Regions from separate parts of the Streptomyces sp. NPDC005281 genome, predicted to be linked through region 3. Evidence: riboswitches for the same ligand, from Rfam matches in the RefSeq annotation. Region 3 holds a riboswitch; each other region holds the start of a gene.
What was found. Region 3 has a riboswitch for cobalamin ahead of ABZV42_RS10880 (cobalamin biosynthesis protein). Riboswitches for the same ligand answer to the same signal wherever they lie in the genome.
Positions count from the first base shown of each region.

Region 1 (9,657 bases), on a different contig from region 3:
GCGAACAGCGGCCTTGGGTCCGCGCCCCGGCCGAGCGGGGGCCGCACGACGGTCCCCGTCCGGTCCCGCTCGCTTTCCTCCTCTTCCCTCGCGCAGGAGAACCCGATGTCCACCAGTGCCCTGACTCACCACGTCCGTGTCCTCGCTGCCCCGGGCGACCGCCACGACGAGATCCTCACCACCGCCGCCCTCGACTTCGTCGGTCATCTCGCCGCGGTCTTCGGGAAGCGCAGACAGGCCCTGCTCAAGGAGCGCCGTCGGCAGGCCCTTCGGCTGGCGAGCGGCTCCCCGCTCGACTTCCCGTTGGTCACTTCGGCCGTCCGTGACGACCCCACCTGGCGGGTGCCGCCGCCCGCGCCGGGACTGAAGGACCGGCGGGTGGAGATCACCGGCCCGCCCGAGCGCCGTACGGCGGTCAACGCCCTCAACTCCGGCGCCCGCGTGTGGATGGCCGACTTCGAGGATGCCACGGCCCCCACCTGGGACAACATCGTCGGCGGCCAGCTCACCCTGCTCGACGCCGTCGAGCGCCGGATCGACTTCACCACGGCCGAGGGCAAGGAGTACGTCCTCGGCGACCGGCTCGCAACGATCATGGTGCGTCCGCGCGGCTGGCACCTCGACGAGGAGCACCTGGAGTACGACGGCCGACCGGTGCCCGCCGCGCTCGTCGACTTCGGCCTTTACTTCTTCCACTGCGCGCAGCGGCAGATCGATGCCGGGTACGGCCCCTACTTCTATCTGCCGAAGCTGGAGAACCGCTACGAGGCCCGGCTGTGGAACGACGTCTTCGTCGCCGCCCAGGACCTGCTCGGCATCCCGCGGAACACGATCCGCGCCACCGTCCTCATCGAGACGATCACCGCCGCGTTCGAGATGGAGGAGATCCTCTACGAACTGCGCGAGCACGGCGCGGGGTTGAACGCGGGCCGCTGGGACTACTTGTTCAGCCTGATCAAGACCTTCGGGCACCGTACCGATTTCCTGCTTCCCGACCGGGCGAAGGTGACGATGACCGCTCCCTTCATGCGGGCCTACACCGAGCTCCTCGTGCGCACCTGCCACAAGCGGGGCGCACACGCTCTCGGCGGCATGGCCGCCCACGTGCCCGGGAAGGACCCCTCCGTCAACGAGGCGGCGTTCGCCGAGGTCCGCCTGGACAAGGAGCGGGAGGCGCAGGACGGCTTCGACGGCTCCTGGGTCGCCCACCCCGGACTCGTGCCGGTCTGCCGCGAGGTGTTCGACGGCGTCCTCGGCGACCGGCCGCATCAGATCGACCGCACCCGCGACGACGTGGAGGTGACGCGCGACGACCTGTTGTCGGTGCGCCGGATCAGCGGCCGGCCCACGCCGGAGGGGGTGCGTACGAACGTCGCGGTCGCGCTGCGCTACTTCGCCGCCTGGCTGGACGGCCGGGGCGCCGTCGCGCTGGACGGCCTCATGGAGGACGCGGCCACCGCCGAGATCGCCCGCGTCCAGATCTGGCAGTGGCTGCGGCACCGCGTCATCGACCGGGAGACGGTCCTGAACCTGCTGGACGACGAGGTCGCCGCCCTCGGGGCCCAGTACCCGTGGGCGCCCCTGGACGACATCCGCGCACTCTTCGAACGCACCGCCATGACCGGCGAGTTGCCGCTGTTCTTCACCCCGGACGCCTACTCCCGCCATCTCGTGCGACGGCCCCGGGAGCAGTCGTGAGCGGCGGTGTCCGGCGTGTCGGCCTGGACACCGTCGCCTTGATCGCGGAGTCCCTCTACAACGTATTCCGCGAGCCTCTCCACGCTCCGCCGCCGCTGCTCCAGCGGATGGTGGAGGCGGGACTGCTCGGCCGCAAGACCGGCCGCGGGTTCCACACCTACGACCAGGACTGAGGGCCTGGTTCGGCGCGGGCTGAGGGGCCCGCGCAAGCCGCAGCAGGGGTGAGGTCCCGGCGCGGCGTCACAGGGGGCGAGGGCGGGAAGCGCGCGCACGGCGCTTCCCGCCCTCGGCCCATTTCACACCGGCCCGGTACGTGGCCCACCTCACCATCCGGATGGCGGACGTGACACGCCGCGGCCGTGAGCGGGCCCTAGGCTGACCGATGCAGCTGGTTCGCCCCGTCCGCCAGGCGGGATGCGTCGCAAGAGGGAACCCGGTGCGAATCCGGGACTGCCCCGCAGCGGTGAGCGGGAACGACCGCCGTCATACGCACTGGGTCCGACGTACCGGGCCTGGGAAGCGACGGCCAGTAGGAGTCCTCCCTCCAGAGGATGTGCCCGCGAGTCCGAAGACCTGCCCGTTGCCCGCGTACGAACCACTCGTGCGCGGAAATCCCGGTGACCTCGTGGGCGGGTCGGCGTACATACCAGGCGGACGACCGCGCTGTACCGCGCGTCGTCGCTCCCCGTCCGGTTCGTCACCTCTTCGCGCTCTCGTCCCGTCACCCGGGATCTCAGGGATTCATCTCGCGAAGGAGATCTCCGTGACCACCAGGACCGCAGCCGCGCCCGCACGGGCCACCGTGTACGGCTACCCCCGCCAGGGCCCGGACCGGGAACTGAAGAAGGCGATCGAGGGCTACTGGAAGGGCCGCGTCACCGCGGACGCCCTGAGGGCCGGCGCCGCCGAACTCCGCCGCGCAAACTGGCGGGAGCTGGCCGCGGCCGGCATCCACGAAGTGCCCACCGGCGACTTCTCCTACTACGACCACGTTCTCGACACCACCGTCATGGTCGGCGCGATCCCCGCCCGCCACCGGGCCGCCGCGGCCGCGAACGCCTTGGACGGCTACTTCGCCATGGCCCGCGGCACCCAGGACGCGGCCCCACTGGAGATGACGAAGTGGTTCGACACCAACTACCACTACCTGGTGCCCGAGTTGGGCCCTGACACCGTCTTCACGGCCGACCCCGCCAAGCAGGTGTCCGAGCTGAAGGAAGCCCTCGCGCTCGGACTGACCGCGCGCCCCGTGCTCGTCGGCCCCGTCACCTACCTCCTGCTCGCCAAGCCCGCCCCGGGCGTGCCCGCGGACTTCGACCCCCTGAGCCTCCTCGACCGGTTGCTGCCCGTGTACGCCGAGGTGCTCGCCGACCTGCGCGCGGCCGGCGCCGAGTGGGTGCAGCTCGACGAGCCCGCCCTTGTGCAGGACCGCACCTCGGACGAACTGAGCGCCGCCTCGCGCGCCTACCGCCACCTCGGTACCCTCACCGACCGGCCGAAGCTCCTGGTCGCCTCCTACTTCGACCGGCTCGGCGACGCACTGCCGGTGCTGGCCAAGGCTCCCGTCGACGGGCTCGCGCTGGACTTCACCGAGTCCGCCGCCGCCAACCTCGACGCCCTGGCCGCCGTCGGCGGGCTGCCCGGCAAGCGGTTGGTCGCCGGTGTCGTCAACGGCCGCAACATCTGGGTCAACGACCTGGAGCAGTCCCTGTCCACCCTCGCCACCCTGCTCGGGCTGGCCGGCCGGGTCGACGTGGCCGCCTCCTGCTCCCTGCTCCACGTGCCCCTCGACGCGGCCCTGGAGCAGGACATCGAGCCGCAGATCCTGCGCTGGCTCGCCTTCGCGAAGCAGAAGACCGCCGAGATCGTCACCCTGGCCGAGGGCCTGGCCCAGGGCACCGACGCCATCGCCGGTGAACTCGCCTCCAACCGCGCCGACCTGGCCTCCCGTGCCGCTTCCCCGATCACCCGTGACCCTGCCGTTCGCGCCCGCACCGAGGCTGTCACGGACGTCGACGCCCGCCGCTCGCAGCCCTATCCCGAACGGACGGCGGCCCAGCGCGCCCACCTCGGCCTGCCCCTGCTGCCGACCACGACCATCGGCTCCTTCCCACAGACCGGCGAACTGCGCACCGCCCGCGCCGATCTGCGAGCGGGCCGGATCGGCACAGCCGCGTACGAGGAGCGCATCAAGGCCGCGATCGGCGAGGTGATCTCCTTCCAGGAGAAAGCGGGGCTGGACGTCCTGGTGCACGGCGAGGCCGAACGCAACGACATGGTCCAGTACTTCGCCGAGCAGTTGACCGGGTACCTGACCACTGAACACGGCTGGGTGCAGTCCTACGGCACCCGTTACGTCCGTCCGCCGATCCTGGCCGCCGACATCTCCCGCCCGAAGCCGATGACGGTGCGTTGGACGACGTACGCCCAGTCCCTCACCTCCCGCCCCGTCAAGGGCATGCTCACCGGCCCCGTCACCATGCTCGCCTGGTCCTTCGTCCGCGACGACCAGCCTCTCGGCCATACCGCCCGACAGGTCGCCCTCGCCCTGCGCGACGAGGTGAACGACCTGGAAGCGGCCGGGACTTCGGTCATCCAGGTCGACGAGCCCGCCCTGCGCGAGACACTGCCGCTGCGCGCCACCGACCACCCCGCCTACCTGACGTGGGCCACCGAGGCGTTCCGGCTCAGCACCAGCGGGGTACGGCCGGACACCCAGATCCACACCCACATGTGCTACGCCGAGTTCGGCGACATCGTCCAGGCCATCGACGACCTCGACGCCGATGTCATCAGCCTCGAAGCCGCCCGCTCACACATGCAGGTCGCCCGCGAACTCGCCGCGCACGGCTACCCGCGCCAGGCCGGACCCGGGGTGTACGACATCCACTCCCCTCGGGTTCCGAGCACCGGAGAGGCAGCCGAACTGCTGCGCACCGGTCTGAGGGCCATCCCTGCCGAACGCCTGTGGGTCAACCCCGACTGCGGCCTCAAGACCCGCGGCTGGCCGGAGACCCGCGCCTCCCTTGAGAACCTGGTCGCGGCCGCCCGTATCGTGCGCGGTGAGCTCTCTCCGTCCTGATCCGGTCGACGTCCAGGGCGGGGACTCGCGCCCTGCCCTGGACGTCGTAGGCGGCGATGACGCCGTGCGACGGGTCGGCACCGGTGCGGCCGGTACAGCTGTGCCGACTTCCCATGACCGCCGACGAACGACCCGAGCCCTGGAACGGTCCGGACCGCGGCATGTGACCCCGCCTGCCGCGACAGCTACAGACACCCCCTCTCCGGCGGTAGATTAGGTATGCCTAAGCATGGCTGACATCGCCTGCCTGCATCGATGCGGCTGCCGGTGGGGTGGGGGCATGCGGCACCATGGCGACTGCCGGAGAGCGGGAGAGGGATGTCGGACAAGGGTCGAGAAGAAAGACGTCCGCACGGAGAACTCGTCGCGGAAGTGCTCGCGGTGCTGTGGGGGGCCGGGAAACCGATGACCGCGCGACAGGTCAACGCGACCCTCGACAAGGGGCTGGCCAGGACGACGATGGCCACCATCCTGACCCGCCTCCACGAAAAGGGCACCGTGCGACGGACGCCGTCGGGCCGGGGCTTCGCCTATGAGCCGGTGGAGGACGCGGCCGGGCTGGTCGCCGGGCGTATGCGCCGTGAGCTGGAGAGCGAGCCGCGCCGCGACCTGGTGTTGAGGCGGTTCGTGACCTCCTTGTCCGAGAACGACGAGGAGATCCTGCGACGCCTGCTTCTCGAGGCCGAGGCCGAGGACGAAGCCGAGTGACATTCGTACTGACCCTGGTCGTACTGGCACTCACGTTTCCCTGGGCGGCAGCGGCGGCGACCCGCCGTCTGGCCCGAGTTCTGCCACCTCGGGAGGCGTGCTGGGCCTTGACCGCCGCCACCCTTCTCACGGCCGTCGGCACGATCGCGGCGTTGGTCGGGCTGTGTCACGTGCCGTTCCTCGCCGCACTCGAGCGGGTGCCTGTCACGAGGGTGCTGGAGGTGTGGCCGGTGGCGGTACCGGCTGCCTGCGTGGCAGCTCTGGTCCTGCTCGTTCAGGCGGCTCTGCTGATCCGGCGCTGGTTTCAGTACCGGTCCGTCCTCAAGCACGCCTGGAGGGTGGCCGTCGAGGGAACGGCACACGGGGACCTCTTGGTCCTCCCGGGGAACGACGCGGACGCCTTCGCCCTTCCTGGATACCGGGGCCGCGGCAGCCGGATCGTGGTGACCGCCGGCATGCTGCGAGCCCTGAAACCAGGCGAGCGTGAGGTGTTGCTGGCCCACGAGCGCGCCCATCTGTCCGGACGCCACCACCTGCTCGTTGCCGCAGTCGATCTGTCCGCGACGGTCCACCCCGCGCTGAGAAGCCTTCGGGAACTGCTGGGATTCCACGTGGAGCGTTGGGCGGACGAAGCAGCAGCCGCCGCCGTCGGCAGCCGAAAGGCAACGGCGGCTGCCATTGCCAGGGCGGCTCTGGCCGGTTCACGGAACCGGAACACCGGCGGCGGGTACCCGCTGTTGTCGGTGACGAGCGGGCCCGTACCGCAGCGGGTCGAAGCACTCCTTGTGCCGGAGCCGGTCGCACCGGGCGCAGGCGTGCGCCGGGTCGGTGCCGTGGGGATGGCGGCGGCGGTGGCGTTCTCGGCTCTGGCCTCGGTCGCGTCGGCCTACGGGCTGCACGAGTACGTGGAGTACGCGGCCATCGCCGTACGGGGAAGCTGACCCTCGGCCCACGGTATGGGCGGCACCCGCGAGTTCTTCGGGGTGTCGCCGTCGGCGTTCGAGGGTGAGGAACCCGGAGGGACAGTCAGCTGAGAATCGCCCCTTCCCTTCGTCCGGTGGTGGCCGCGGGCCGGCCGGGCGCCGTGAGGTCGAGAAGGTCGTCCGTGTGGTCGGCGAGCAGGTGTTGGTCGTGGGTGACGAGGACGACCGCGAGACCTCGTTGGATGCGCAGGGCGGAGAGGAGCGTCATGATGCCGGCCGCGGTGCCTGCGTCGAGGGCGGAGGTCACCTCGTCGGCGACTATGGACGGTAGCGGACCTCACGCGATGGTCGACGCGGACTCTCCCCCGTCACGAGGATCATCCCGGGCAGGACGCTGAACGAGCCGGAATCCCCACGGCTCAGGAGGCTTTCTTCCTGGACGGCGGGGTTGGCCGGGGCCACGGACACCGGCCTCACGTGCGGGGAGTGGCCGGACCCGGCGTGCCGTTTCCAACAGGGCCTTCAGCGTGGATGATGCCTTGACCAGTGCACGCAGGCGATTGACCTGGAAGCCCGACAGTTTGACGGCTTCGAGTTTCGTGGCGCCATTGCTCATCGCGACCAGCAGGACCCGCACCATGGCCGGTGTCGCCTTCCCGCCCTGCCTCAGTCCGTGCGCGCCCGCCAGCGCCGCGGCCGCCCCCAGGGCCGCGGCGAAGGCCGGGTCCTTGTCGATCCAGCCTTGCAGGACGAATTCGGGAACACCGGCCCACACCGCTGCGGCCCCGGGCCCGAGGCCCTGAGCTGTCGCCTGGAGTACGTCCGCCATGCGTGCCAGGGTGGCATCGCGTTCGCTCGGCGGGCCGCCCAGCGACGCCTGAACCACGTGTTCGACGGCGCTGCGGTCCTTCAGCCAGGCGATGACCCGGCCCGGTGTCAGCGGATCCGGGTCCGCCACCGGTCCGGCTCCCTTCGGCTCGTACACCGCCCCTCCCGTCGCACGCGTTCGTGCCGGTGTCCTGGTTCCGCTACCGCGCGGCCGCCTGGGTACCACCGACTGCGCGGGCGGGCCGCTTCGGGCGTTCGGGAGCGAGGAAGAAGACCATCACCGGCACGACGTACGCGGTCCACACGACGATCTGAAGGACCGTGGGGTCGGGCTGGAAGTTGAACACGCCCTTGAGGAGAGTGCCGTACCAGGAGTCCGGAGGGATGGTCGTGCTGATGTCGAACGCGAGAGTACGCAGGCCCGGCAGGAAATCGGCCTCCTGCAAATCGTGGATGCCGTAGGCGAGAACGCCCGCGGCGACGACGACGAGCATGGCACCCGTCCAGCGGAAGAACTTGGCCAGATTGATCTTCAGTGCGCCCCGGTAGAAGAGCCAGCCGAGGACGACGGAGGTTGCCAGTCCCAGTAGGGCTCCGACAAGGGGGCGAATGCCGTCGCCTGTGGCCTGGACCGCGGTCCAGATGAAGAGCGACGTCTCCAGTCCCTCGCGGCCGACAGCCAGCAGGGAGGTCAGGACGAGGGCGCCGGTACCGATGGCCAGGGCGGCATCCAGCTTGCCGTGCAGTTCGCTCTTGAGGTGGCGTGCGGTGCGCCGCATCCAGAACACCATCCAGGTGACCAGGGCCACGGACAGTATGGACAGGCTGCCACCGAGCGCTTCCTTGGCCTGGAAGGTGAGGGTGGAGGAGCCGAACTGCAACAGGGCGCCGAAGGCGAGGGAGAGTGCCACCGCGATGCCGACTCCGGCCCACACGGGCAGGAGTTGGCGCCGGTTGCCGGTCTTGACGAGGTAGGCGACGAGGATGCAGACGACAAGACTCGCCTCCAGCCCCTCACGAAGACCTATCAGGTAGTTCCCGAACATTCCGCGTCCTTTCTCTGGTGAAGCGGGGGGAAGCAGACAGTGGGCTGCGCGAACAGCCCTGGACCCGGAACGCTTACTTCACGACGGCAGCGGCCAACTTGGAGAGCGGCTCGGCGAGCGCGTTGACGCTGTCCGACAACTCCTTGCGCTGCTCCTTCCCGACCTTCTCGTAGGAGGTGAAGACGTAACTCGTCTTGTCGGAGCGGTACTTGTCGAGCAGCGTGTTCATGGCGGCGAACTGCTTGTCGAGCTGGGTGACGAGGGCGGGCTCGTTCTTCAGGGCCACTGGCTTGAGCAGCTCGAAGGACTTCTCGGCACCTTCGACGTTGGCCTTGAAGTCGACCAGGTCGGTGTGCGAGTAGCGCTCCTCCTCACCGGTCACCTTGTTCTTGGCCACTTCGTCGAGGAGTTCCTTGGCCCCGTTGGCCATGGACGTCGGTGTGATCTCGGCACGGCCGACGCGCTTCACCCAGTCGGCGAGGTCCTTGTCGAGCAGGTCGGCGAGCTGCTTCTCCCGGTCGCCGATCTTCTTGTCGTGCCACAGCGCCTTCTCCAGGCGATGCCAGCCGGTCCAGTCCTTCGCCGGATCCTGACCGGCCTCGAGGCCGTCCTCGCGGACATCGACCTTGGGGTCGATGTCGCCGAAGGACTCGGCGACGGGCTCGGTGCGCTCCCAGCCGATACGGGAGCCGGCGTACGCCTTCTTGGCGGCCTCGACGTCGCCCGAGCGGACGGCGTCGGTGAAGGCCTTCGCCTTCGGCAGGGTCGCGTCGGCCTGCGCCTGGACGAACTGCCGGTACGCGCCGACCGCGGCGTCCATCTGAGGCGAGCGCTTCGCCGCGGTGCCACCGGTGGCGGTGACCTTCTGGCGGATGCCGTCGCCCTTCATACCGGGCTTGCAGGCGATCTCGTAGGCACCCGCCTTGATCTCCGCGGTGATGACGGCCTTGGTGCCGGGGCCGATGTTCTCGCGCTCGCTGACGATCCGGTCGTCCGGGTACAGCACGTAGACCTCTGTCACCTTGCTGCCGCGGTTCTCCACGTTCAACTTCAGGTGACCGGCCGGGAAGTCCTTCTTCGAGACCGAGCAGGAGTCGTCCTTCGAGACCACTTGGATCGCTCCGACGCCGCCCTTGTCATCACCCTTTTGCGTACAGCCCACCAGCGAGACAACTACGGCTACAGCGGTGCCTGCGCCGACGAACAGGTGGCGGGGGCTGGCGGACATGGGTGCCTCGATTCACGTAAGTGGTCCCGAAGGCCCGGACCGATGAGGTCGCGAGCCGCCGCGGAGTCTACATAAATGTAGTCACTCAGGAAAGGCTTGCCTAACTTGGCGACGGCCCGGGTGCGCTCGCCGCTTCGAGATCGC
Region 1 is NZ_JBEXGX010000030.1:20,762-30,418, forward strand. Features, by position in the region: gene aceB (malate synthase A) at 106-1,698, shown strand; partial or broken gene ABZV42_RS32805 (3-hydroxyacyl-CoA dehydrogenase family protein) at 1,716-1,871, shown strand; cobalamin riboswitch at 2,071-2,294, shown strand; gene metE (5-methyltetrahydropteroyltriglutamate--homocysteine S-methyltransferase) at 2,462-4,780, shown strand; gene ABZV42_RS32815 (BlaI/MecI/CopY family transcriptional regulator) at 5,099-5,488, shown strand; gene ABZV42_RS32820 (M56 family metallopeptidase) at 5,485-6,429, shown strand; gene ABZV42_RS32825 (hypothetical protein) at 6,515-6,718, opposite strand; gene ABZV42_RS32830 (hypothetical protein) at 6,749-7,396, opposite strand; gene efeU (iron uptake transporter permease EfeU) at 7,440-8,285, opposite strand; gene efeO (iron uptake system protein EfeO) at 8,359-9,513, opposite strand.
Region 1: another riboswitch for cobalamin. It lies ahead of metE (5-methyltetrahydropteroyltriglutamate--homocysteine S-methyltransferase); the one in region 3 lies ahead of ABZV42_RS10880 (cobalamin biosynthesis protein).

Region 2 (9,657 bases), on a different contig from region 3:
TTCTCCTGGACCTTCTTGAGCGACTCGGCCTGCTGAGCGGTCAGCTGGTCCATGGCCGAGGCCTTGTCCAGGAAGTCGTCCGGGTTCGAGGAGAGGAAGAGCGCCACGGAGGGGTCGATGCCGCCGGTGCGGTACTGGGCACTCGCCATCGAGCCGAGGCCGTCGCGGAGCTGGTTGAGCGCGTCCTGGCCGCGGGCGACGTTGTCCTGAAGGGAGTTGATCTCCTTCTGTAGTTCCTTCTGCTTCTCCTTGGCGCCGTCGAGCTTCTCGGTGGCCTGCTCGGCCTCCTGGTAGAGCTTGTCGACCTTGGTCTTGACCTCGTCCTTGTTGGGCTTCTCGGACGGCGCGGCATTGGCGGCGTTGGCACTGAGAGCAACGGCGGCAGCTGCGGCGGTGGTGAGCACGGTCACACGGGTGCGGCTCGGCTGCTTGGGTCGACGGTGGGACGCCACGAAAGCGAGCTCCTTCTTCTTTCGGCCGCCTGCCGAATACGCCGACGAGCGGTGATCCTTCGCTGTCACCCCCAGCGAGTGAACAACCGAGCAAAGGTTCGGATGGCGACTGTAGTGACTCGGTCTTCATTAGAGCAAGTGGCGTTTTAATGACGGATGTTGAGTGACAGAGACGAGTTACGGCTCCCCTCGGAGTGTTGCCGGGTAGGTGGCAGGTGTTGATCTGGATTCGACCGATCAAGGCGACACTCTCGGCCGGTGTGCGAAATCCAGGGCACTCGCGCGGCCGCTTGTTGAGCTTCGCCGCGATGGCGTCAAGCTCGTCCCGGCTGAACTTCGACAGGTTTGTTCCTTTGGGCAGATACTGCCGGAGCAGCTCCTCGATCGGTCGGGCGCCGGTGATCTGTGAACGCCACTGGCCTTTCACCGTGTGGCGCTTGTTCTTCCGGATCGGGCGGCCAGTTCGAACCCGCCTGCACAGTTCGCGGGGGACCACCTTCCAGCGGGTGGTGCGGATCGACCGGAAGATCGTCTGGTGGGTGATCTGCGTCTGCGGGTCGCCCTCGTGATGCAGACGCAGGTGTCCGACGATCTGTTCGGGCGACCACTCCTCCGGCAGCAGGGGCAGCGCCGTCTCCCTCCAACCGGCGCTGTCGCTCTGGCCGGTTGAATCTGAGTCCGTCAAACCGGAGCTGGTTCAGCGGGAACCTTCGGCTGGTTGCCGGACACGTACAGAGCATGGAACTGAACGACGCTGGTCCCGCCGTACCGGTCGGAGGCATATCTGACCGAGAACTGTGGGCGAGGGCCGTCGACGGCGACCGGGAGGCGTTCGGTCGGGTCTTCGACCGTCACGGGAAGACCGTCTACAACCACCTGTTCCGGCGGACGACCGACCGGTCCGAGGCCGAAGACCTCACGTCGACCGTGTTCTTGCATGCCTGGCGTCGGCGATCGGAGACGGTGCTGGACCGCGACTCGGCTCTGCCGTGGTTGCTGGGCATCGCCGACCGCCTGCTGTCGAACACCAGGCGGCGGCTGAGGCGGGCCGAGGCGTTGCTGCGCCGGCTCGTCTCGCACGACGAGTCGGTGGGCGACCACGCGGACCGCGTCGCCGTCCTGGTCGACGACGAGCGTCGTATGTCGGTGCGGGACGACGACCCCGATCGACGCTGGGACCGTCGCCAAGATCCTGTTCTCCTGCCTGGGCTCGGATGCCTCGAGCTACCACGCGGTGGTCGCGGCCCGCGCTCCCATCGCCTCGCAGGACGGGGACGGTGTGGTCATCGCCGTCAACTCCGCCGATCAGTAAGCGCAATGCGAGTCAAAGGGCGACAAGGGCAACAGCCAGGATTCCCCGCCCACGTTCATCAACAATCGCCTGTGGGGCACCGGTCATACGATCGAGTATTTCGACTCCATTCGCGAGTCCACCGGCAAGGGGCGATATCTAGGGTTGGGCGCCGGGCACTACACATCCAACATTGCCAAGATCGCCATCAGCTACGGCGACAATCCGAAGCAGTACCCGGCGGTCATGGCCGGCGGCGCGTTCGTCTACGCGGCGGCTCTCTCCGTCGACAACCCCGGCTCGCACTATGCGGGCCCGAGTCCCTACGTCCACGCCTACAACGCATCCGGTGAGGAAATCTACAATCAGGAGAAGGGCCCGCAGTTCACCGATAACCAGTAATCGGCCATTCGGCTGACCTTATTGCTGCCCGGCGAAGTCGAAGGACTACGCGCCAGTCTCGCCGGCGCGGAGGATGAGCTCGCCCAGATCGACAGGCGTTCCCGCAAGCAAACGGTCGTCGGTCTCGGTATGCCTACGGCCTGGAGCGAAGATCGTTGAGTGCCGGTGCAGATCGGGCGGACGCCGGTGCTCTCGGCAGCAACTGGCGCGAGCTGCCTGTCAACTGCTGATCCTGGTCACATCCCGCTAGCGCCGCACCCTGGGCATCCCCAGGCCGATCCACGAGATGATCTCCCGCTGGATCTCGTTGTTGCCGCCGCCGAAGGTGAAGATCACGGCTGATCGGTAGCCGCGTTCGAGTTCGCCGTGCAGGACGGCGCCGGCCGAGCCCTCCTTCAGGACGCCGGGGGCCGCGACGATCTCCATCAGCCATGCGTACGCGTCCCGACGCGCCTCGGAGCCGTACACCTTGACGGCGGAGGCGTCCTGGGGGGTGAGGGTGCCCTCCTGGACGGCGTTCACCATGCGCCAGTTGAGGAGCTTCATGGCGTCCAGCCTGGTGTGCGTGCGCGCGAGGAGGCGGCGCACCCAGGGGAGGTCGACGACGCGGCGGCCGTCGGCGAGCTTGGTCTCCATCGCCCAGCGCTGGACGTCGTGCAGGGCGCGGATGGCCATGGTCCCGTGTGCGGCGAGGGTGACGCGCTCGTGGTTGAGCTGGTTGGTGATCAGCCGCCAGCCCTTGTTCTCCTCGCCGACCCGGCGCGTGGCGGGGACGCGGATGTTCTCGTAGTAGCTCGCGGTGGTGTCGTGCGAGGCGAGCGTGTTGATGACGGTGCACGAGTAGCCGGGGTCGGAGGTCGGCACGAGGAGCATGGTGATGCCCTTGTGCGGCGGGGCGTCCGGATCGGTGCGGACCGCGAGCCACACCCAGTCGGCCGTGTCGCCGTTGGTCGTCCAGATCTTCTGGCCGTTGACCGTGTAGTGACCGGTCTCCTCGTCGCCCTCGCGTACGGCCCTGGTCCTGAGCGCCGCGAGATCCGTCCCGGCGTCGGGCTCGCTGTAGCCGATCGCGAAGTCGATCTCGCCGGAGAGGACCTTCGGCAGGAAGTAGGACTTCTGCTCCTCGGTGCCGAACCGCATGATCGTCGGCCCCACCGTGCTGAGCGCCATCAGCGGCAGTGGCACCCCGGCCTGGGCCGCCTCGTCGAAGAAGATGAACTGCTCCATCGGGCCGAGGCCCTGCCCGCCGTACTCCTCGGGCCAGCCGACCCCGAGCCGGCCGTCCGCGCCGAGCCGCCTGATCGTCTCGCGGTAGAAGCGCTTCTGCGCCGCCGGATCGGCGTAGCGGGCGTAGGCGTTGTCCGGAACCAACTCGGCGAAGTAGACCCGCAGTTCGGTCCGCAACCGCTGCTGCTCCGGCGTGTATTCGAGATGCACGGCGCCTCCTGGATCCCCGGGCCCGACCTGACGGCGCACACCGTAGAACGTGTTCCAGAAATTGGGAATGGCGATGACGCCGACGACACGGACGCCGGGGCGCCCCCGCGCATGCGACGGGGGCGGTGCCCGGCCTTCCGGGCACCGCCCCCGTCGTACGGACCGGGGCTTCCCGGCCGTCGCGCAATATCGTGGCTCGTACGTTCCCCGTCGCCGTCAGTGGCAGGGGAAGCCGAGCAGGTGCCGTGCGTCGTGGACCCATTCGTGGACGTTCTCGCCGGAGACGAGGGAGGTGGCGCCCTGTTCGGCGCCGACGAAGTAGAGCAGGACCAGCATCAGGATGCCGAAGAACGCCGCCCAGGGGACGATCGCACCGATCGGCAGCTTGGCGGGAACGGCGGCGGGGGTGACGGTCGGCTGAGCGACGGACTGCGCCATGGGGCAGAACCTCCTGGGGAACTCGCGTCCCATCTCGGTGGTGCACAGGACGACGGTCACGGGTCTGACTTGCCCGCGTCCGTCACCCCTGGCCGGGGTGACATGTGCCGGGCTTACAGTGGCGCGACCGTGCCGGACTTCCACCGGGCTTCCGCCGAACCGTCGTCAATATCCACGTGACCGTACCGCGAAGCCGCAGCCCGGCCAAGGGCGCACGGCCCCCTGCACTTTGTGCGCCCCACAGTTCGTGAAGCACAGTGGAGGAGGGCAACCGTCCTGATGGGGCAGGGATTCGCCTTCCGTCGGGGGCGACGACTCCGGACGGATCCGCACCCTCGGCCGGAGGCCAAGACTCCAGTAAGGGGCCATGATTCCGGTCGGAGGCGCGATTCCGGTCGGGGGGCCGCGACGCACGACCACCCGGTCCGATGAACACGAACCGGGTCCACGACACATGAGAGTGATGGCATGACCAGCCGAGTGACCTTGATCTCCGCGGCGATCAGCGAGGCGCTGCGCGAGGCCCGCTTCGACGACGGGAGCCCGGTGGACACTTCGGGCCTGCGGGCCGCCCGGACGGCGGCCGAGGCGGGTGCCGTTCCCGCCGGCGGGCGGCTGTGGGTCTCCCCCACCCTGCGGTGCCGGCAGACCGCCGAGGCACTCGGACTCGAAGGCGGCTCCGAAGCAACGGAGTTGGCGCCTCTCGATGTGGGCCGCTGGCGCGGGGCGACGCTGGCCGAGGTGAGCGCGAAGGAACCGGAGGCGGTGGCGCGGTGGCTCGCCGACCCCGCGTCGGCGCCGCACGACGGCGAGTCGGTCCGGACGTTCTGCGACCGGGTGGCGGAACGCCTCGACGCGGCGGCCGGGTTCGACGGCCGGACCGTCGCCGTGGTGGAGCCCGAGGTCGTACGGGCCCTGGTGGTACGGGTGCTGGGGGCGCCGGAGCCGGCGTTCTGGCGCGTGGACGTGCCGCCGCTCACCGTCACCGAGTTGAGCGGGCGCGCCGGACGCTGGAACGTCCGCGCCGGACGCCCGCTCGCCTGACCGGCCCGCGCCCGGCTCCGTGCGGCCTCACCTCAGCGTGGCGATGAAGTCCACGCACGACCGGGCGCAGTCACGGCATCTCCGCGCGGCGGCCTCCGCCCCGGGGCAGCCGTCGAAAGCCTCGGCGCACTCCAGGCAGACGTCCCGGCACCATTCCAGCTGGGCACGGACTTCCCGTTCGCTCTGCCCCTGCTGGCGGGACAGAACATGGCAGGTCGCCTCGCACACCTCCGCGCACAGAATGCCCGAACGCCGCGCGGATTCCTGCTCCTTCGGCCCGTCGGGGTCCATGAGGCTCGCGCGCAACGCGGCGGTCCGGGCGCAGTCGGTACAGGCCTGGGCGCAGGCGAAGCGGTCCTCCAGGTACCGGAAGAGCTCCTGTTGTGAAGTCGTCGTCACAACAGGCGGGTAGCCGGAGGGAGTCGGTTCAAACCGCCCGAGCCGGCACCCTCACGCTCCGGCCGCCTCGCGCGAGATCTGCTCGAACTGCGCCCCCATCGCCTCGGAGAGCGCCTGCGCCGCCGACAACGGACGCACCATCACCGTGAATTCGTCGATGAGACCGTCCTCGTCGAAGTGCAGGAAGTCGCAGCCGTTGATCTCCTTGTCGCCCACCTTGGCCGTGAAGACCAGCGCGTGGTCGCGGCCGTCGGCGCCGGCGATCTCGCGGACGTAGCGGAAGTCACTGAAGACGCGCCAGACGCCACGCAGGATGGCCGCGGTGATCGGCTTGCCCGGGTACGGCTTGAAGGCGACGGGGCTGGTGAACACGACGTCGTCGGCCAGCAGTTCCTCGACGGCGCCGAGGTCTCCGGCCTCCACGGCCTTGCGGAAGGAGTTCATCGCGTTCACCACTCTACTCATACTCAATTAATTGATTAGGTGCGGATAAGATTAGTCCTGCGAGGGGAGGCCGTCTAGCCTTGCGGGATGGCATTGCGCAACGCGGTACTGGCCACGCTCCTGGAGGGCGAGGCCTCGGGCTACGACCTGGCCAAGGGGTTCGACGCCTCCGTGGCCAACTTCTGGATGGCGACCCCGCAGCAGTTGTACCGGGAGCTCGACCGGATGGAGTCCGAGGGGCTCATCGAGGCCCGGCTCGTGCGGCAGGAGCGCCGGCCCAACAAGCGGGTCTTCTCACTGACGGCGGCCGGGCTCGAAACCCTGGCCTCCTTCACCTCCGGGTCCGCGAAACCCACCGCGATCCGCGACGAGCTGATGGTCAAGGTGTACGCACTCGACATCGGGGACGCCGACGCCGTCCGGGTGGCGATCGTCGAGCGGCTGGAATGGTCGCGCGCGAAGCTGGCGCACTACGAGCGGATCGGCGCCCGGCTGTTCGACGGGCGCACCGAGGAGGAGTACCTCGCCGGGGCCGAGCGGGTCGGCCCGTATCTCACTCTCCTGGGGGGACGCGCCTTCGAGCAGGCGATCATCGACTGGGCGGAGCGGGCCCTGCGGATCCTGGAACAGCGGTCGTCCGTCGCCCCCTGACGGTGGCGCGCTCGCATTAGCCTGGTCGCGGGGCGGGACCCGGTTCCCGTTCCGGTCCCGATCCCGGTCCCGGCTCCGGCTCCATCGGTCTCGTCGGTCCGGGACGGCTCGGGGCGGCTCGGGGCCGCTTTGGGCGGCTCGGCTCGGCTTGAAGGAGGGCGATCGTGGTGCGTGCGCTCGGTGTCGCTGTCGTGGGGTTCGGCTGGATGGGACGGGTGCACACGCAGGCGTACGCTCGCGTTCCGCACCACTTCCCGCGGCTCCCCCTGCGTCCCGAACCGATCACCGTCGCCGACGAGGTGCCCGGCCGGGCCGAGGAGGCCGCCGCGCGGTACGGGTTCGCCGCCGCCGTCCGTGACTGGCGGGAGATCGCCGCCGACCCTCGTGTCGAGGCCGTGAGCATCACCGCGCCGAACTTCCTGCACCGTGAGATCGGTGTGGCCATGGCGGCTGCCGGCAAGCACATCTGGATCGAGAAGCCGGTGGGGCTGACCGCCGACGACGCCCGGGCCGTGTCGGGCGCGGTCGCCGAGGCCGGAGTACGGGGCACGGTCGGCTTCAACTACCGGGGCGCACCGGCCGTCGTGGCGGCCCGCGAGCTGATCGCCTCCGGTGACATCGGTGGCGTCACCCATGTGCGCATCCGCCTGTTCAGCGACTACGCGGCCGATCCCGAGGGCGCGCTGACCTGGCGCTTCGAACGGGAGCGGGGCGGCAGCGGTGTCCTCGGCGACCTGGCCTCGCACGGCGTCGACCTGGCCCGTTTCCTGGTGGGCGAGATCGAGGCGCTGATGGCGGACACCGCGGTCTTCGTGTCCCTGCGGGCCCGGCCGGCCGGTGCGACCTCGGGACACGAGCGCGCGGCGGGCGGCGAGCCGGCGCCCGTCGAGAACGAGGACTACGTCAGCTGTCTCCTGCGCTTCGTCTCCGGTGCGCGCGGTGTTCTGGAGGCGTGCCGGGTCTCGGTGGGCGAGCAGAACAACTACGGGTTCGAGGTCCACGGCACCAAGGGGGCGGTGTTCTGGGACTTCCGCCGGATGGGTGAGCTGGGTGTGAGCCGGGGTTCGACGTACCGGGACCAGCCGGTCAGCACCGTGTTCGTCGGTCCGGGGGCCGGGGATTACGCCGCCTTCCAGCCGGGCGCGGCGAACAGCATGGGCTACGACGATCTCAAGGTCGTCGAGGCGCACACCTTTCTGCGGTCGATCGCGGACGGCAGGCCGTACGGCGCGACCCTGGTCGACGCGGTCCGCAGCGCTACGGCGCTGGACGCGATGGGGCGCTCGGCGGCGTCGGGCACGTGGGTGCCACTCGAGGCATAGCCGTACGTCTGGTTCGCGCCGCGCTCGGTGCCGGTCCGGTGGTGGGTCGGGGCCGTGCCGGTACATCCGCCCGTCGCCGTTGGATCAGACGTCGGCGAGATGGGAAACGCTGCTCGATCCGGGCGTAGGCGACGGGCATGTGATGTACCGGCACGGCCCCTTCCGCCGGATGCCGGGTGCGGGGGGACTGTGGCTTGGGTGGGGTCCCTCACGGGTGTGAGATTCGGGCCCTCCGGCCCGGCCTTCACCTGCGGCGTGAATTTCAGCCCCTTGGGCCCGGCATTCGCCTGCGGCGTGAGTTCCAGCCTCTCCGGCTGCGTGTTTTCAGCCCCTCCGACGTTTGAGGAGCGGGGTCCGGGGCGGAGCCCCGGGTACGGGAAGGGTAGGGGCGGAGGGGGCGAAAGAACGGGGTGGGTGCCGCCGGACAAGAGGTGCACGGGGCCTCAAGTCCGGTACAGCACAAGGTGGTTGGTTGACGTCCTGGTCCATTTCGTATGCGTGATGCGTCTGATGCTGGGGATGTAGGGGAGGAGACACACAGACCCCGGCCGCACAGTGAGGTGCTGGACTGATGGATCGCACGTTCCCGCCCCGTTCCCGCAGAATCGCCCCCCTCGTGGCCCTGACGGCGGCGTCGTTACTGCTCGCCGCAGGCTGCTCCAGCAGCTCGGGCGGCAAGAAGGCCGACGAGAGCGGGGCCGGCGGCACCGCAGGCAAGGCGAACACACCGCAGATGACGGTCGCCCTGGTCACCCACCAGGCGCCCGGCGACACGTTCTGGGACATCGTCCACAAGGGCGCCGCGGCCGCGGCCGCCAAGGACAACATCAGGCTCGTCTACGCGCACGACCCGAACGCGGGCGACCAGGCCAACCTGGTGCAGAACGCGATCGACCAGAAGGTCGACGGCATCGCCGTCACCCTGGCCAAGCCCGGCGCCATGAAGGACGCCATCAGCAAGGCGACTTCGGCAGGCATACCGGTCGTGGGGCTCAACTCCGGTCTGAGCGACTGGAAGAAGCTGGGCCTGATGGAGTTCTTCGGCCAGGACGAGACCGTCGCGGGCGAGGCACTCGGGAAAAAGCTGAACGCGGAGGGCGCCAAGAAGGCCGTCTGTGTGATCCAGGAACAGGGCAACGTCGGCCTCACCCAGCGGTGTGACGGCATGAAGAAGACGTTCAGCGGGACCACGGAGAACCTGTACGTCAACGGCACCGACATGCCGTCCGTGAAGTCCACGATCACCGCGAAGCTCAAGCAGGACCCCGCGATCGACTACGTCGTCGCGCTCGGCGCCCCGTACGCCCTGACCTCGGTGCAGTCGGTGAGTGACGCCGACAGCAAGGCCAAGATCGCCACGTTCGACCTCAACAAGGAACTGACCGGCGCCATCAGCAAGGGCACCATCCAGTTCGCCGTGGACCAGCAGCCGTACCTCCAGGGCTACTTGGCGATCGACTCGCTGTGGCTCTACAAGAACAACGGCAACTACAGCGGCGGCGGCGAGCAGCCGGTGCTCACCGGTCCGGCGTTCGTGGACAAGAGCAACGTCGACACCGTCGCCGCGTTCGCCGCGAAGGGCACCCGGTGATGAGCACGGCCGGGCCGACGGCGACCGCGCCGCCGGCCCCCGGCCCCGGGACGGCCGTCGGGCGGACCGCACGGCGGCCCCTGGCTCTGCGGCTGCTCGCCCGGCCGGAGGTCGGGGTGTTCCTCGGCGCCGCCGCCGTGTTCGTCTTCTTCCTGATCGCGGCGCCGTCGCTGCGCTCCGGCAGTT
Region 2 is NZ_JBEXGX010000004.1:266,797-276,453, forward strand. Features, by position in the region: gene ABZV42_RS08265 (NlpC/P60 family protein) at 1-452, opposite strand, end outside; partial or broken gene ABZV42_RS08270 (IS30 family transposase) at 694-828, opposite strand; partial or broken gene ABZV42_RS08275 (sigma factor) at 1,191-1,598, shown strand; gene ABZV42_RS08280 (hypothetical protein) at 1,909-2,145, shown strand; gene ABZV42_RS08285 (acyl-CoA dehydrogenase family protein) at 2,392-3,582, opposite strand; gene ABZV42_RS08290 (CbtB-domain containing protein) at 3,799-4,020, opposite strand; cobalamin riboswitch at 4,058-4,219, opposite strand; gene ABZV42_RS08295 (histidine phosphatase family protein) at 4,489-5,064, shown strand; gene ABZV42_RS08300 (ferredoxin) at 5,092-5,463, opposite strand; gene ABZV42_RS08305 (nuclear transport factor 2 family protein) at 5,515-5,907, opposite strand; gene ABZV42_RS08310 (PadR family transcriptional regulator) at 5,995-6,558, shown strand; gene ABZV42_RS08315 (Gfo/Idh/MocA family oxidoreductase) at 6,723-7,880, shown strand; gene ABZV42_RS08320 (substrate-binding domain-containing protein) at 8,452-9,471, shown strand; gene ABZV42_RS08325 (ABC transporter permease) at 9,471-9,657, shown strand, end outside.
Region 2: another riboswitch for cobalamin. It lies ahead of ABZV42_RS08290 (CbtB-domain containing protein); the one in region 3 lies ahead of ABZV42_RS10880 (cobalamin biosynthesis protein).

Region 3 (9,657 bases):
TACTCCAGGGCGGATTGTTGGCGGGGTGGACGGCTGAGGGCGTTCCCGCCGTCTAATGCGCGAGGAGACAGGCCATGGTTCGAGTCTAACGGGGCGGTGCAACCACTTTTCCGGTGTGCGGGCGTCCGGCACTGTGACGCTCGCCCCCTTTGCGGGGCGCCGGCCGGGTGCCCGGATCCCACCGGCCGGGCGGCCGGGACGGTGTCGCCCGTTCGGACCGCGGGCCGGGGCCGGGCCTCCGGGAGCGTACGAGGATGGCGCCACGGAACGACGAAAGCGGGTGCCCATGCAGTTCGACGACGACGCCGGCCTGGACACCTCCGAGGTGCAGGACGTGCGCGGCAGCCGGATCCCCGGCGGCAGGGCGACCATCGGCGGCGGCCTCGCCGGTCTGGTCGCCCTGGTCCTCGGACTGCTCTTCGGGGTGGGTCCCGACCAGCTCGGGCTCACCTCGGACGGCGACCGGTCCGGGACGAGCGCCTCCTCCCTCGCGCAGGTGCAGCGGACCTGCCGGACCGGGCGCGACGCCAACGCCCGGGAGGACTGCCGGACCGTGGCGGTGGTCAACAGCGTCCAGGCCTACTGGAACCAGGAGTTCGCCCGCAGGGGCGGCGCCTACACCCGCGCCCCGACGGTGTTCTTCGGCGGCCGGGTCGGCACCGCGTGCGGTACGGCGTCGTCGTCCGTCGGGCCCTTCTACTGTCCTGGTGACCGCAAGGTCTATCTGGACCTCGGCTTCTTCGACGATCTTCGTACGAAGTTCGGCGCCGGCGGCGGACCCTTCGCGCAGGCGTACGTGGTGGCGCACGAGTACGGGCATCACGTGCAGAACCTGATGGGCACGCCGGCCCGGTCCCAGGACGGCGTGACCGGCGCGAACGGCGGCTCGGTGAAGGCGGAGCTCCAGGCCGACTGCTACGCGGGGGTGTGGACGCGGCACGCGACCACCACACCGTCCTCCTCGACGGGCAAGCCGTTGCTGACCTCGCTGACGGACGCCGACATCCGCGACGGCCTCGACGCGGCCGCGGCCGTCGGCGACGACCGGATCCAGACGAGGTACCAGGGCCGCGTGACACCGGAGACGTGGACCCACGGGTCGGCCAAGCAGCGGCAGCAGTGGTTCTACCAGGGATTCACCAGCGGTGACATGGCGCAGTGCGACACCTTCCGGTGAGGTGAGCCCGCGGGAGCCGTGCCGGTACGCCGGGGCGGTCCGCCGGACTGTCTGCCGCGGGTCGCGGGGCGTTGTCAGTGGCCGGTGCCAGACTGGGCAGCGGATCGGAATCCGGCAGTTTGTGACGGGACGGAGTGATCGGTATGGCCGGCAGGAACGGCACGCGCCCGAGCATCTACCCCTCGATGCTGTACGCCGACGCGAAGGCGGCGATCAGGCAGCTCACGGAGGCGTTCGGCTTCACGGAGCTGGCCGTCTACGAGGGTGAGGACGGCTCGGTGATGCACGCCGAGCTCGTGCAGGGCAACGGCGCGGTGATGCTCGGCTCCAAGGGCCGCGGCGGCCGCTTCGACGAGGCGATGAAGAGCGCGGGCCCGTGCGGGGTGTACATCGTCGTGGACGACGTCGACGCGCACCACCAGCGGGCCGTGGACCACGGCGCGGAGATCCTGATGGCCCCGACCGATCAGGACTACGGCTCGCGGGACTACATGGCCCGCGACCTCGAGGGCAACATCTGGAGCTTCGGTACCTACGCCCCGGAGATAGGCGCGTAGGAACGCTCCCGGCGTCCGGCCCGCAGGGGTCCCGGCCGCCGGCCCGCCACCCTGGTTCCCGGCCGCAGGCCCGCCGCGGTCCCGGCCCCCCGGGCCGGTCAGCTCCCTCCGGTGTGCACCTGGAAGGCGGCTCTTCGTACGGCCTTGGCGAGCGCCGGGTCCGGGTGGGCGGCGGCGAGCGCGACCAGCACCTGCACCGTGCGCGGGTGTCCGACCGACCGCACCTCGTCGAGGAGCGCGGGCACGGTGGGCTGCACCGCGGACTCCAGATGGCGGACGAGGAGCGGGGCCTCACCGTGGTCGGCGACGGCGGCCGCTGTGTCGACCCACAGCCAGGTCGACTCGGCGCGGGTGAGGACCTCGTGGGCGTCCTCGGGGTCGTAGCCGTCGTGCTCGGCGAGCCACAGCAGGGCGTAGGGGCGCAGCGGGGTCTCCTCGACCACCGAGCGCACATCCGGCTCGGCGGGGGCGCCGACCACGCGCAGCGCCTCGAAGGCGAGGCCGCGCGTGAGGGCGTCCTCGCCGCGGGCCGCGTCGATCAGTTCGATGACGGCGCCGCCGACCGGGCGGGCGGCGAGCCAGGCGCGGTACTCGGCGCGGGCTGCGTTGGGGCGGAGCTGGGCGCAGCCGCGGAGCATGTCCTCGGCGGACTGCTCGATGTTGCCGGCGGGGCTCTGGGCGGCGACGCAGATCTGTTCCAGCTTGACCCAGACCGCCCAGCTGCCGAGAGCGGTGAGGGTGGCCTGTCCTTCGCCGCAGGTGAGCGCGCCGATGGAGGCGAGGGCCTCCAGGGCCCATTCGAGCAGCGGGGCGAGGGGGGCGTCCGGGACCTCGGCGGGCTGCGGGGCGGGGTCGGTCCCGGGCTCGGGGCCGTAGGTGATCTCGCACCGCTCGGTGCGCAGTTCCGTGACGCGCTGCCCGAGGAGGTCGAGAAGCTGGTCCACCGGGACGGGTCCGGCGGAGAGCTGGAGGAAGGAGAGGACCTGGGGCATCGCGGAGACGACCTCGGCGACGGCCGCGGGCTCGCGGTCCGCAGGCTCGGGGTACGCGAGGGACCAGGCGTCGAAGAGGGCGACCCAGCCGCGCAGGACGGCGCTGTCGTCGCGGCTCCAGGCCCGCAGCCGCCAGCCCGGACGGGCGTCGTCGCCGTGCACCTCGATGAGGCCGGCCAGGCGGGCGGTGTCCCAGTCGGCGCGGACCTGGACCGGGGTCAGTCCGAGATCCGTGGCGGCCCGTTCGGCGGTGGCGTCGGAGAGGGTGCCTTTGCCGTCGGGGTTCGGGCCGTCGGGGTTCGGGCCGTCGCGCCCCGGGCGCAGCGCGGCGTCGGCCCAGCGCGCCACGCGGGCCGCGTCGGACAGGCCGGTGCGCGCCATACGGGCGAGTTCCGCGGGCGGCGGTGTGCCTTCCGGCGGTCGCGGTGCGGGGCGGCGGGTGCGGCGCTGGGTCACCGCTCGGGGAGCGGTCGCGAGGGACCGCGGGCTGACGAGTCGGAGCCTGGAGTCGCGCGGGTTACGGGACGTCACGGGTGCAGTCTTGCGGTTGACAGTCCGAAAACCCAAACGGAATGCCGTCGCAGGCCACGGGGGCACCTGGAGCGGACCCCTGTCCAGGTGCCCGGCACGCGGGAAAGTGTGCCGCGTGGAGTTGCCCCGGACCGAACCGGAAGTGCCCCTTCGCGCCGGCCGGACGCCGGGGGGTGTGGGGCGCCGTGGCTCACATCAGGGGGGTGAGGAAGCGGCGCAGGGCTTCTTCGTAGCTCGCCGGGTCGGCGTTCCACATGGCGCCGTGGGGGGCGTTCGGGACGGTGTGCAGGGTCACGAGGTCGGGTCGGTCGGCGGCGAGGCGGCGGGACGCGCCCCAGGGGGCGATGCCGTCGTCCGGGCCGTGCACCAGCAGGGTCGGCACCTTGACCTGGTCGGGGTGCGCGGCGTGCGCGATGCGGTCGCCGCGTACGCCGGTGCGGCCCTGTGCGGCGCGCACCGCGAGCGGCAGCAGGAAGCCCGGGGTGTGGCGGGCGCCGGCGAGGGCGCGCAGCGTGGTCTCCCAGTCGAGGACCGGGGAGTCGAGGACGAGCCCGGAGATCCGCTCGCGCAGCGCGGAGTGGGCGGCGGCGCGCAGGGCCATGGTGGCGCCGGTGGACCAGCCGTACAGCACGACCCGCTCGGCGCCGAACCGCACGGCGTAGCGGATGGCCGCGTCGAGGTCGCGCCACTCGGTCTCGCCGAGGTGGTTCAGGCCGTCCGGCGGGCGGGGTGCCCCGAGGTCGCCCCGGTAGGCGAGGTCGAGGACGGGGAAGCGCCGGTCGTTCAGGAACCCCATCAGGTTCATGGGGTGTTCCCTGGTGGCACCCAGGCCGTGGACGGTGATGATCCAGGTGTCGCGGACCGCGGGCACGAACCAGGCGGGCAGGGCGCCGAGCTCGCCGGGCACGTCGACGTCGGCGTGTTCGAGTCCGAGGGCGGACCCGGGGTCGCCGACGTACAGGTTCGGGGTGAGCCACACCTTGTCGCCGGGCTCAAGGGATCCGTGCGTGACGCGCTCCAGGCTGCGTACGACGGTGTCGGCGGTGTGGGGCACGGAGTTCTGGAGCGGGCCGACGACCGCGTGGGAGCCGTCGCCGGCGAGGCCGTAGGTTCCCGGGCGCCGGGAGGCGAGGGCCCTGGTGAGAGTGATTCCGCCCGCCGTCGTGGCGTGCACGGTGAGCCGGGGCTCGGTGGGCAGGGGCTTGCCGGGTCTCGTCTTCAGCGCGGCGTCGCTGGCGAACCGGCCCGCCGCCACGGAGGCCGCGCCCGCGGCTATGGCTACGGTGACGGCCGCTGCCGTGGCTCTTAGGGTGCGCACCCGACCAGTTTCCCGGGGTACCCGGCCATCGGCCAGCGGAAGCGCCTCCAAGGGTGACGCCCGACGCTCACTTGCCGGCCGCGCCGAAGAGAGCGTGGGCAAGGGATGGCACGTCGAAAAGCGGGTCGGCAGACGGTTCGGCGGGGGCGATGCGGCCGGGGACGGTACGTCGGGGAGCGGCGTGGTGGGGCGCCGCTCGGTGGGGAATGGTGCGGCGTGATGGGGCGCGGCGGGGCCACGGTGGGGTGGGGCCTCAGCGTCGCTGGCCGTACCCCCTCAGCCGCTCCCCCGCTTCCGCCAGCTGTTCCGGTGAGAGCAGGGCGGGCGTGAGGCCCGGGACCGAGGAGGCCAGGAGCCAGACGCGGCACATCCATTCCAGCTGGGCCGTGCGGTCGTACGCCCGGTCCAGAGAGGCCCCGTGGGCGATGGTGCCGTGGTTCCGGAGGAGGCAGGCGGTGCGGCCGGTCAGGGCCCGGAGCGTGTTCTCGGCCAGTTCCGGTGTGCCGTAGGCGGCGTAGGGGGCGACGCGGACGGGGCCGCCCATGGCCGCCGCCATGTAGTGGACGAGCGGGAGTTCGGGGACCAGGAGCGAGACCGCGGTCGCGTGCGGTGCGTGGGTGTGGACGACGGCCCGCGCTTCCGTCGCGCCGTACACGGCGAGGTGCATCGGCAGTTCGCTGGTCGGGCGCAGCGAGCCGAGCACCTGCCGGCCGTCGAGACCGACGCCGACGATGTCGTCGGGCGTCAGCCGGTCGTAGGGCACGCCCGTGGGCGTGACGAGGACGGTGTCGCCGACACGGACGGAGACGTTGCCCGAGGTGCCGACGACCAGACCGTCGGCGACCGTGCGGCGGGCCGTGGAGACCAACTCGTCCCAGGCCGGGCGAAGGACGTCCGGGGCGTCCGGCGCGTCCGGCGGACCCTGCTCGCCCCGCCCCCCGTGCTCGCCCGTCGTCCGTGGGTGTTCGTGCCCGTCCCGTGCGTCCCCGTGCCGCTCAGTCATGACGCGATCCTGCCAGTCGCGGCTCTCCGCGCACCCGTGCGGGCGGGCTTCGGGAGGGGTGCGGGACGGATCCGGGCCCCCAAGACCCCACGGTTGTATGTGATTTACATCACGTCACACCGACGGGGCGCCGACGTCACCCCGGTCGGACATTTGCCGCGGATCACACCCCGTGGTCGACCCATCACGACCCCGCCGGCGCTCCGGCACCGCCGACGGGGCGACCCTTCCGGGCCCCCGGGCGGCGTGACGACGGCTACAGCCTGGGCGTGACGGGGATCTCGTCGTCCAAACCCGCCGCGACCCGAACCGCGAACCCGACGCGCGGACCCCAAGCGGAGCACGGAATTCCGCATCCGTTCGAACCCGCCGAACCGGCCCTCGACACAAGCGGAATGACCGTCCACCGTTCGAGACACCATGAAGCCCCGCCCAGTTCACCTTCCGTTCACCCAGGTTGCCTACGGTCCACCTGCCACTGACGTCCAACAGAAGCCTGGGTAAATGGAACACATCACGCTCCTCCTCGGAATCGTGATCGTCACCGCTCTCGTGTTCGATTTCACGAACGGTTTCCACGACACCGCCAACGCGATGGCCACCACCATCTCGACCGGCGCGCTCAAGCCCAAGGTCGCGGTGGCGATGTCTGCCGCCCTCAACCTTGTCGGCGCCTTTCTCTCCGTCGAGGTCGCCAACACGATCTCCAAAGGCCTCGTCGACGAGACAGGCATCCGGCCGGAGGTGATCTTCGCCGCGCTCGTCGGCGCGATCCTCTGGAACCTGGTGACGTGGCTGGTCGGACTCCCGTCCAGCTCCTCTCACGCCCTCATGGGCGGCCTGGTCGGCGCCACCATCGCCTCCGCCGGTACCGGCGCGGTGCACGGGGACGTCCTGGTCGGCAAGGTGCTCCTGCCCGCCGTCGCGGCCCCGGTCGTCGCCGGTCTGGCCGCCCTGGTCGCCACCCGGCTGTCGTACAAGCTCAGTGGTGACGCCGACACCAAGGCCACCAAGAAGGGTTACCGCGCCGGCCAGATAGCCTCCGCGGGCCTCGTCTCGCTGGCCCACGGCACCAACGACGCGCAGAAGACGATGGGCATCATCACCCTGGCCCTGGTCGCCGGTGGCGCCGTCGCTCCCGACTCGAACCCGCCGGTCTGGGTCATCCTCTCGGCCGGTGTCGCGATCGCGCTCGGCACCTTCCTGGGCGGCTGGCGCATCATCCGCACGATGGGCAAGGGCCTGACCGACCTCCAGCCGCAGCAGGGCTTCGCCGCCCAGACCAGCGCGGCCACGGTCATCCTGGCCTCCTCGCACATCGGCTTCTCCCTCTCCACCACGCACTCCGTCTCCGGTTCCGTGATGGGCGCGGGCCTCGGCCGCAAGGGCGGTGTGGTCCGCTGGTCCACCGCCACCCGCATGGTCGTCGCCTGGGTCCTCACGCTGCCCGCCGCGGCCCTGGTCGGCGCGGGCGCCGAATGGGTGACCGGTTTCGGCGCCTGGGGCACCGCCCTCGTCGCGGTCTTCCTGGTGGGCTCCAGCTTCGCGATCTGGCGCCGCTCGCGCCGCGAGGTGATCGACCACAACAACGTGAACGACTCCGAGGAGCCCGCCGGTGTGGTGACGCAGGCCATCGCCGCCGTCACCCCGCCCCCGGCAGGTCCCGTGGCCGAAGGCCTCACGGCCACCATCCCGGCTCCGGCCGAGCCCACGGCGAACCCGTCGGCCCAGTCCCGAGTGGCCTGAGACCCAAAGGAAGCAACAGCATGAACATCGACTGGTCAGCCCTCGGGTCCGTCTTCGGGGTCAGCCTCGGAGTGACCGTGGCCCTCGTCGCCCTCTTCACCCTCGGCGTCGCCGGCCTCTCCAAGAAGGAGTCGGCCCAGGGCGGTTCCGCGGTCGCGGCGGCCACCGGCGCGTACGTCTGCTTCGCGGCCTGCGCCGCGGCCGTGGCGTACGGCATCTCCCTGATCATCACCAAGTAGCCCGGCACCGGGGCCCGGACGACGAAAGTCCCGGCGGCCCGGAACCGGGTTGCGCAGAGCGGTACCGCACGTGGGGTGCGGGACGGATCACCGTCCCGCACCCCACGCGTATGTGGGCCTGCGCACACTGTCCCTCCGCAGGTCAACAGCCAGTTGACTGCCGTTCTCGCCCCGTGGTGGACTGCCGGAGCCAAGTACGGCGGCATGAGAGGAAGCCGGTGCGAATCCGGCGCGGTCCCGCCACTGTCATCGGGGAAGAAACTCCCCGGGAGCCAGGAACTCTCACCGCCGGTCTCGTCGAACCAGGGCGTGGACACCCTGAGTGAGGACATATCGCCATGCGCGGCTGCCCGTTGCCCGTTTCGCTGAGTACGAAGGTTCCGCTCCACCCCACGGCCGGCTGACCCCGTGCGTGCCGATCGCGTCTTCGCGTACGGCGCCGCCGCCGGCCTCCTCGGCGACCTGCTGCTCGGCGATCCCCGCCGTGGGCATCCGGTCGCCGTGTTCGGGCGGGCCGCCGCTGCCGTCGAGCGGACTCTGTGGCGGGACCACCGCGGGTGGGGCGCGCTGCACACGGCCCTCTGCGTGGGCGGCGCCACCGGACTCGCCGCGCTCGCGAGCCATGGCGTACGCACCTCACGCACCGCCTCCGTCGCCCTGACCGCCGCCGCCACCTGGTCCGTCGTCGGAGGGACCTCCCTCGGCCGCGAGGCCCGGGCGATCGGCGGCGCGCTCGCGGCCGGTGACCTCGACGTCGCCCGGGAGCGGCTGCCGCATCTGTGCGGACGCGATCCGCAGGCGCTGGACGCCGACGGTGTCGCGCGCGCCGTCGTCGAGTCCGTCGCCGAGAACACCTCCGACGCCGTCGTGGGCGCCCTGGTCTGGGGCGCCGTCGGCGGTGTGCCCGGGCTCGTCGCCTTCCGCGCCGTGAACACGCTCGACGCCATGGTCGGCCACAGGTCCCCGAGGTACCGGCGCTACGGCTGGGCCTCCGCCCGGCTCGACGACGTCGCCGGCTGGCCGGGTGCCCGGCTGACCGCCGTCCTCGCGGCCGTGGCCGGTCCTGATCCGCGCGGCGCCGTACGCGCCTGGCGGGCGGACGCCCGAAAGCACCCGAGCCCCAACGCCGGTCCCGTGGAGGCCTCGTTCGCGGGCGCGCTCGGGGTACGGCTCGGCGGCACCCTCTCGTACGCCGGACGGGTCGAGCACCGGCCCGTGCTCAACGGCCCGGGGCGCGCCGTGGAGGTCCACGACATCGAACGGGCCGTACGGCTCTCCCGGCGCGTCGGCTGGCTCGCGCTCGGGGTGAGCGCCGCCGGACGGGTTCTGCTCGCCGGAGCCGGACGGGCCCTGTCCACCAGGAAGGGGCGCACCGCATGAGCGGCGGGCTGCTGATCGCAGGGACCACCTCCGACGCGGGCAAGAGCGTCGTCACCGCCGGGATCTGCCGGTGGCTGGCGCGCCAGGGCGTCAAGGTCGCGCCGTTCAAGGCGCAGAACATGTCGCTGAACTCGTTCGTGACGCGCGAGGGCGCCGAGATCGGGCGGGCGCAGGCCATGCAGGCGCAGGCCGCCCGCGTGGAGCCGACCGCGCTGATGAATCCCGTACTCCTCAAGCCGGGCGGCGACCGCACCAGCCAGGTCGTCCTGATGGGCAGGCCGGTGGGCGAGATGAGCGCGCGCGGGTTCTTCGGAACCGCCGGACCCGCCGAGCGGCCGTCGTCGGCCGGGGCGTCCCCCGGGGAACGGCTCCGCGGGGGGCACCGGGAAGCACTCCTGGCGACGGTCCTCGACTGTCTGGCGCAGTTGCGGGGCACGTATGACGCGGTGATCTGTGAAGGAGCCGGCAGTCCGGCCGAGATCAATCTGCGGCGCACCGACATCGTGAACATGGGGGTGGCGCGGAACGCGGGCCTTCCCGTGCTCGTCGTCGGCGACATCGACCGGGGCGGGGTGTTCGCCTCGTTCTTCGGGACGGTCGCGCTGCTGTCCCCCGAGGACCAGGCGCTCGTCGCCGGGTTCCTCGTCAACAAGTTCCGGGGTGACGTCAGCCTGCTTGAACCCGGCCTCGACATGCTGCACGGCCTCACCGGGC
Region 3 is NZ_JBEXGX010000006.1:58,498-68,154, forward strand. Features, by position in the region: gene ABZV42_RS10845 (neutral zinc metallopeptidase) at 287-1,177, shown strand; gene ABZV42_RS10850 (VOC family protein) at 1,321-1,734, shown strand; gene ABZV42_RS10855 (hypothetical protein) at 1,833-3,257, opposite strand; gene ABZV42_RS10860 (alpha/beta fold hydrolase) at 3,448-4,575, opposite strand; gene ABZV42_RS10865 (class II aldolase/adducin family protein) at 4,829-5,578, opposite strand; gene ABZV42_RS10870 (inorganic phosphate transporter) at 6,083-7,324, shown strand; gene ABZV42_RS10875 (hypothetical protein) at 7,345-7,563, shown strand; cobalamin riboswitch at 7,722-7,867, shown strand; gene ABZV42_RS10880 (cobalamin biosynthesis protein) at 7,972-8,943, shown strand; gene ABZV42_RS10885 (cobyric acid synthase) at 8,940-9,657, shown strand, end outside.